DNA from 2 places in the Knoellia sp. 3-2P3 genome. Region 1 is predicted to be linked to the other one. Evidence: predicted binding sites of a transcription regulator. Region 1 holds the regulator's gene; the other holds the start of a gene.

Evidence for each region. Region 1 encodes LexA, which represses DNA repair genes until DNA is damaged. Its sites were predicted from a motif close to TCGAACANNTGTTCGA; they were not measured.
Region 2: recA (recombinase RecA) is a predicted target of LexA. The motif match lies at 2,049-2,064, and genes of this name have one in related genera.

The regions. Positions count from the first base shown of each region.
Region 1 is NZ_JARGZE010000002.1:914,079-917,547, reverse strand. It holds gene P0Y31_RS09740 (class I SAM-dependent methyltransferase) at 1-495, opposite strand, end outside; gene P0Y31_RS09735 (GNAT family N-acetyltransferase) at 514-1,002, shown strand; gene P0Y31_RS09730 (DUF4259 domain-containing protein) at 1,116-1,529, shown strand; gene lexA (transcriptional repressor LexA) at 1,575-2,300, opposite strand; gene P0Y31_RS09720 (LysM peptidoglycan-binding domain-containing protein) at 2,558-2,965, shown strand; gene P0Y31_RS09715 (CHAP domain-containing protein) at 2,989-3,469, opposite strand, start outside.
Region 2 is NZ_JARGZE010000003.1:86,595-90,063, forward strand. It holds gene P0Y31_RS10575 (regulatory protein RecX) at 117-767, opposite strand; gene recA (recombinase RecA) at 794-1,825, opposite strand; gene P0Y31_RS10585 (GNAT family N-acetyltransferase) at 2,102-2,551, opposite strand; gene P0Y31_RS10590 (DUF427 domain-containing protein) at 2,541-3,038, opposite strand; gene P0Y31_RS10595 (ABC transporter permease) at 3,127-3,469, opposite strand, start outside.

The sequences.
Region 1 (3,469 bases):
GGCGCGCAGCTGGTCGGTCGTGTGCAGGATGCTCGGGTCCTGTGGACCTTCGACACCCTCGGTGAGGTTGCGCAGGGAGTGCCCCACGACGACCAGTGCCCCGCCGGGGGCGAGCCACTGCCCGAGGCGCGAGAAGACGTCCTGGGGGATGTGCAGGTAGGCCACGAGCACGAGGTCGAAGAGGGTGCCCGGCGCAGGCTGCCACTCGGTGACGTCGGCCACCACCCACTCGACGTCCAGTGACCGGCGGGCGGCCTCCTGCCTCCCACGGTCGATGCCGACCGCGGAGAAGTCCACCGCCGTGACCTGCCAGCCGCGCTCGGCGAGCCAGAGGGCGTGCCTGCCCTCGCCGGCACCGAGGTCGAGCGCCCGCCCCGGCGGCCAGCCGGCGACCACGGCCTCCACCTCGCGGTTCGGCCCGGCGCTCCAGACCCGCTCGGCCGCGGCATACCGCTCGTCCCACGTCTGCGGCCCCCGGCCGCCCTGCGACTCCATGGACCTAGCATCGCCCCTGTGACGCAGATCCGCCCCGCCCGCGAGGACGACCTGGCCACCGTGGCCGCCATCTACAACGCCGAGGTCGAGGGCGGGGTGGGCACGTTCGACACCCTTCCGAGGGGCCCCGACCACTTCGCCCACCGCCTGGCACCGGAGGTCCCCGGCGACGTCTTCCTCGTCGTCGAGGACGGCGCCGACGTGGTGGGCTTTGCGTACTCCGGCCCCTTCCGGTCCCGCCCCGCGTATGCCGGGACGCGCGAGACCTCCGTCTACCTCGCCTCGGCTGCCCGCGGGCGCGGACTCGGCAGGGCGCTCTACGCCGAGCTGCTCGAGCGCCTCGACGCGGCAGGCGTGCACACCGTCCTGGCCGTGGTGGCGCTGCCCAACGAGGCCAGCGAGGCGCTGCATCGCAGGCTGGGGTTCGAGCGGGTCGGCGTGCTCCGGGAGGTCGGCCACAAGCTCGGCCGCTACGTCGACACCGCCTGGTGGCAGCGACTTCCCTGAGCCTGGCGGACCCGGGTCGCGTCCGAGGTCTGTCTCCGGCGGCGGCCGCGTCCTACCATCTTCAGGTCAGGCCGTCAGTGGGACCGGCGAGCAGGTGACGATGGGGTGGTGTCATGGCACGCGTCCGAACTGGACCGTTCGAGAACGACGACGCACTCGACTTCCTGGACGACCTCGAGGAGACCGAGCCCGAGGGGCGGCCGGCCAAGGTGCGGGGCGCCCTGCGCCGCGTCGTCGCGACGGAGGACTACATCGACGCGCCCGTGATGGCGGAGGCCGTCGCCGCGGCCGCGGTGGTGGCCGGCAGCGAGGACCCCGACTCGGTCGTGGGGGAGCGCTACCTGCCGCCCTGGCTCGACAGCGACCCCCTCGAGGTCGACGAGGAGCTCGAGGAGCTCGCGGCACAGGCCCTCCACCGGGCGCTGCGGCCCGACGAGAACGAGTGGTGGGAGCTGTGGGAGGAGGCCGAGGCCACTGACGACGTCACTGAGGTGGTGAGCCGCTACCTCGACGTCTTCGGCGACTGACGTCGACCGTGAACGTCGGTCGCCGACCGACGGCGACCGACGACGTCAGACGCGCCGCAGGACGGCCGTCACCTTGCCGAGCACCGTGGCGTGGTCGCCGTCGATCGGCTCGAAGGCCGGGTTGTGCGGCAGCAGCCACACCTTCCCGTCCTTGCGCTTGAACGTCTTGACGGTGGCCTCGTTGTCGAGCATGGCGGCCACGATGTCGCCGTTGTCGGCGGTCGGCTGCTGGCGCACGACCACCCAGTCGCCGTCGCAGATGGCCGCGTCCACCATGGAGTCGCCCACCACCTTGAGCAGGAAGAGCTGCCCCTCGCCGACGATCTGCTTCGGCAGGGGGAAGACGTCCTCGACGGACTCCTCCGCCGTGATCGGCACACCGGCCGCGATCTGGCCGAGCACGGGCACGTAGGACGCCTCGGGCCGCTGGTCGTTGATGCCGGTCTCGTCGTAGGTCGCGTCGGCGTCGTCGGGGGCTGCCCCGCCCCGGTAGCCCCGCATGTCGGCCGGCGCGTCGGGGGAGACGACCTCGATGGCCCGCGGGCGGTTGGGGTCGCGGCGCAGGAAGCCCTTGCGCTCCAGGGAGGCCAGCTGGTGCGCCACGGAGCTCGGGCTGGTGAGCCCCACCGCCTCCCCGATCTCGCGCAGGCTGGGCGGGTAGCCGCGGCGGTCCACGGAGTTGCGGATGACCTCGAGCACCCGGCGCTGGCGCACGGTGAGGCCGTCGCCGCGCTCGCGCTCGGGCAGCTCCTTGACGTTGTCGTCGGACATGCCGCTCCTCGTTTCTGCAGGTCAGGTGCCGTGTACCGGGCTGTCAGCCGGTCGGCGGGGGTGGGCTGTCGGTGGCCTCTGATGTGCTTCGAGGCATGGGCACAGCGTATGGAGTTCGAACACAGTTGCCAAACATGTGTTCGACGCGTGTCTTGAACCGTTCGAACATGCGTGCTAGAAATCGTACAAGCGTTCGATCGAACACCCGTTCGGAGAACAGGGCCCCGCAGGCGCGGGGTCGGGAGAGGGGAATGACCATGAGTGCAGCAGTCGCCTGGGACCTGGGGGCCACACCGACCCGCGTGCCGACCCGTCCTGCCCGTCCGCGCCTGGTCCTCGTCCCAACCGGCGACGCGGTCCCGACTCCGGTCGCCGGGGGGCTTCGCCTGACCCGGGCCGGCCGGCTGGTCATCACCCTCATGGTCGCGGCCGTCCTGATCGCCGTCACCGCGCTGGTGCTGGCCGGCTCCGCCGGTGGCGCGTCGGCGCCCGTCGCCGACCACGCCGTCACCGTCGTCGAGGGCCAGACCCTCTCGGAGGTCGCCGCGCGCGAGCTGCCCGCCCTCCCGGTCGCCGAGGCGGTCGCGCAGCTGCAGCTGGCGAACAACCTGCCGAGCACGCAGGTGCACGCCGGCCAGGTCCTCGTCGTCCCCGCCCTGGGGTAGCCCGGTTCAGGACAGGCGTCGGCTCAGAGCAGGCCCTTGTCGGCGATGTGTGACCACTTGACGGGGTCGGTCGTGCCGGCCTTGTCGATCGCGAGCTGGTCGACGGAGGTGGTCGGCTTCTGGCCGCCGACCTGGGTCCACGTCGTCACCCGCAGCGCCCTGCCGCCGCTCATGACGTAGACGTAGCCGGTCTTGGTGCCGCGCAGGTAGGAGTTGTCGACCGGCTTGTGTGCCAGGTGGTTCCACCGCCCACCCGACCCCGCCCGGTCGATCGCCGCGATGTCGATGCCGACGGTGGGCTGGACCGTGGCGCTGCCGATGTTGGCCCAGGCGTGCACGTAGACGGGCGCGCCGCCGGCGATGCGGTAGACCTCCTGGCGCTGCAGGCCGCGGACCAGCGTGCCGTCGGCGGGTCGGGCGCGCAGGTGGTTCCACCGGCCCCCCGAGCCCGCCTGGTCGATGGCTGCGTCGTCCACCGTCGTGGTCGGCTGGGTGCCGCCGAAG
Region 2 (3,469 bases), on a different contig from region 1:
GGTAGGACCGCGACGGTGCACGTCCCCCTTTCTGCGTAGTGGCCCTGGGCCAGATAGCGGGCGCCTGCACGTCGGCGGGGGGCACTGCGTCCGTCCGCGCCCGCCCGAGGGCGTCGTCAGTCGCGCTGGTGCTCGGGGGCGTCGGCGATGGCCTCGCGGATCACGGCGAAGGCCATCGACGACGGGTAGCCCTTGCGGGCGAGCATGCCTGCGAGCCGCCGGGTCTGGACGGCGGCGTCGAGGCCGTGCAGCGTCCTGAGCTTCTTCTCGACCAGGGCGCGCGCTCGCTCCCGCTCCTCCTCCGGGTCGATCTCGGCGAGGGTGGCCTGCGCCGTCTCCGGGTCGACACCCTTCGTGCGCAGCTCGCGGGCGAGGGCTCGCGCGGCCAGCCCCCGGCCAGCCTGTTGGGACCGCACGAGCATCGCCGCGTAGGCCCCGTCGTCGACGAGGCCGACCTCGGCCATCCGGTCGAGCACGGCCTCGGCCACGTCGTCGGGGCAGTTGCGCTGGCGGAGCTTGTCCCTCAGCTGCTGGCGGCTCCTCGGCGCCATGGCGAGCTGGCGGAGCACGATCTGCCGCGCCACGTCGTAGGGGTCCGGTTCGTCGTCTCGCCCCTGGAGGTCCTGTTCGGGATCCGGTGGCGTGGCGCGGCGACGGCGGCGCCTGGCCGGCCCGGCCGACCCCGGCGCGGTGCCTTCGGGAGGGTCGGACGTCGCGGCCAGGGCAGCCTCGAGGGCAGCCCTGGCCGCGTCCTGTCGCTCGCTCATGGAGGTGGTCCGTGGCGCGGGGTCGATCAGAAGTCGACCGGGACCTCGGCCACCGGCTCAGCCGGCTTGTCGACCTGCGGGCCGATGCCGAGCTTCTCCTTGATCTTCTTCTCGATCTCGTCTGCGAGGTCGGGGTTGTCCTTGAGGAACGTGCGGGCGTTCTCCTTGCCCTGCCCGAGCTGGTCTCCCTCGTAGGTGTACCAGGCGCCGGCCTTGCGGACGAAGCCGTGCTCCACGCCCATGTCGATCAGGCCACCCTCGCGGGAGATGCCATGCCCGTAGAGGATGTCGAACTCGGCCTGCTTGAAGGGCGGGGAGACCTTGTTCTTGACGACCTTGACGCGGGTGCGGTTGCCGACCGGCTCGCTGCCGTCCTTGAGGGTCTCGATGCGGCGCACGTCGAGGCGGACCGACGCGTAGAACTTCAGCGCCTTGCCACCCGTGGTGGTCTCGGGCGAGCCGAACATCACGCCGATCTTCTCGCGCAGCTGGTTGATGAAGATCGCGGTCGTGCCGGTGGTGTTCAGCGCACCGGTGAGCTTGCGCAGGGCCTGGGACATCAGGCGGGCCTGCAGGCCGACGTGGCTGTCTCCCATCTCGCCCTCGATCTCGGCGCGCGGCACCAGGGCGGCAACGGAGTCGATGACGATGATGTCGAGGGCGCCCGAGCGGATCAGCATGTCGGCGATCTCGAGGGCCTGTTCACCGGTGTCGGGCTGGCTCACCAGGAGCGAGTCGGTGTCGACGCCCAGCTTCTTGGCGTACTCGGGGTCGAGGGCGTGCTCGGCGTCGATGAACGCGGCGATGCCGCCCTTGCGCTGGGCGTTGGCCACGGCGTGCAGCGCCACGGTCGTCTTGCCGGAGGACTCCGGGCCGTAGATCTCGACGACGCGGCCGCGCGGCAGGCCGCCGATGCCGAGGGCGACGTCGAGGGAGATCGACCCGGTGGGGATGACCTCGATGGGCGGGCGGATGTCGTCGCCGAGCCGCATCACGGCACCCTTGCCGTGGTTCTTCTCGATCTGGCCCATCGTGGTCTCGAGGGCCTTGAGCTTCATGTCCTGGCTGTTGCCTGCGTTGGAGGCGGCCTGGTTCGGGCGAGCCATCGCCACACCTGCTTTCTGTTCGTCGAGTCGGGCGCGCCTGCCTTCGACCCGCACCAGTTCGTGTCGTCGATCTGCTGTCGGGTCAGACGCTAGGAGCCAGCACCGACAGCCGAACCAGCGCCGACCAAAGCGGTGGACGGTGTGACTGCGGAAGTGCTCCTGTGGACGAATCTAGCCGAACACGTGTTCGAAGTCTGCAGGCGCGCCGCGACACGCCGCAGGAGTGCCTCAGCGGCCTGCGCGCCGCATCGGCGTGTGCGGGATGCCGTCCTCGACGAAGCCCCGGCCGCTGGGTTCGAAGCCGAAGCGCAGGTACCAGTCGACGAGGTGGGACTGCGCGTCGAGCGCCACCTCGCGCTCCCCCGCGACCTGCAGCGCACGCTCCACCAGCGCGGCGGCCAGCCCCTCGCCCCGGTGCGCCTCCCGCGTGGCCACGCGGCCGATGCGCAGGCGGCTCCCGTCGTCGAGCAGCCTCAGCGTCGCCACCGGCTCGCCGCCCCGCTCGACCCACAGGTGCCGGGTGAGCGGCTCGGTGTCACGGCCGTCGAGGTCGAGGTAGGGGCAGTCCTGCTCGACCACGAAGACCTCCGAGCGCAGGGCCCACAGCCGGTATGCCGTGTCCGACGGCAGCTCGGCGAAGGTCGCCACCCGCACCTCGTGGGTCACCTCACCAGCCATGCGTCCCCGGGCCTCCCTTGAAGGGGCCGACGACCTTGGAGGTGACCCAGCCGCCGTAGAACCCGCCCGGCTGGGGCACGACCCGCTCCTCGTCGACGAAGCAGGCGTCGACGAGCGCGGGCATGACCGCGAGGTAGCCGGCGATGGGCAGGAAGGGCGCGGTCGGCTGCGGGTACCACCAGACCGCCCGTCGCGCGACGGCGTCACCGGAGACGAGGTCGCCGTAGGCAGCCTCGCCCTTCCACTCGCACACCGTCGACCCGGGCACCGGGCGCACCGAGCCCGGCAGGAAGCCGTGGGGCGGCAGGTAGTAGGTGGGCGGGTGGCTCGTCTCGAGCACCCGGTAACCCTCGGTGGTCTCGGCGACGACCCGCCCTCCGAGCACGACCCGCAGGCGGGCGGTGGTGCGCTCGAGCCGCGGGGGCCTCGGGTAGTCCCACACCGACTCCTGGCCCGGGCCGGGGACGAGGGGCTGGGGTCGACTCACCCCGCCAGCCTAGGCGGCCCGCGAGGCGCCCACGCCCGGGGCCGTCACGGCATACCGCCCTGTTGTGACCGTCGCCGCACGGCGACGGTCACGAGAGGAGCAGCTTCTCCAGCCGCCGGGCGGTGCCGACCACGCCGAGCCCACCGAGCGCCACGAGGTAGAGGACGTGCCACAGGACGCCGGGGTCGACCTCCCCGAGCATGAGCGCCCGCTCGAGCGCGACGCCGTGGTAGAGCGGCGTCGCCTGCACGAGCCACTGCAGCGAGGGCGGGTAGGTGGACAGCGGGAAGAAGGTGGCCGAGAAGAGGAACATCGGCTGGATGGCCAGCGTGATGTAGTCGAAGTCGACCCAGGAGCGCATGAACGTGGTGGCGAACATGCCCACGGCGGCGAACGCGAAGCCGATGAAGACCGCGGCCGGCAGGGCCAGC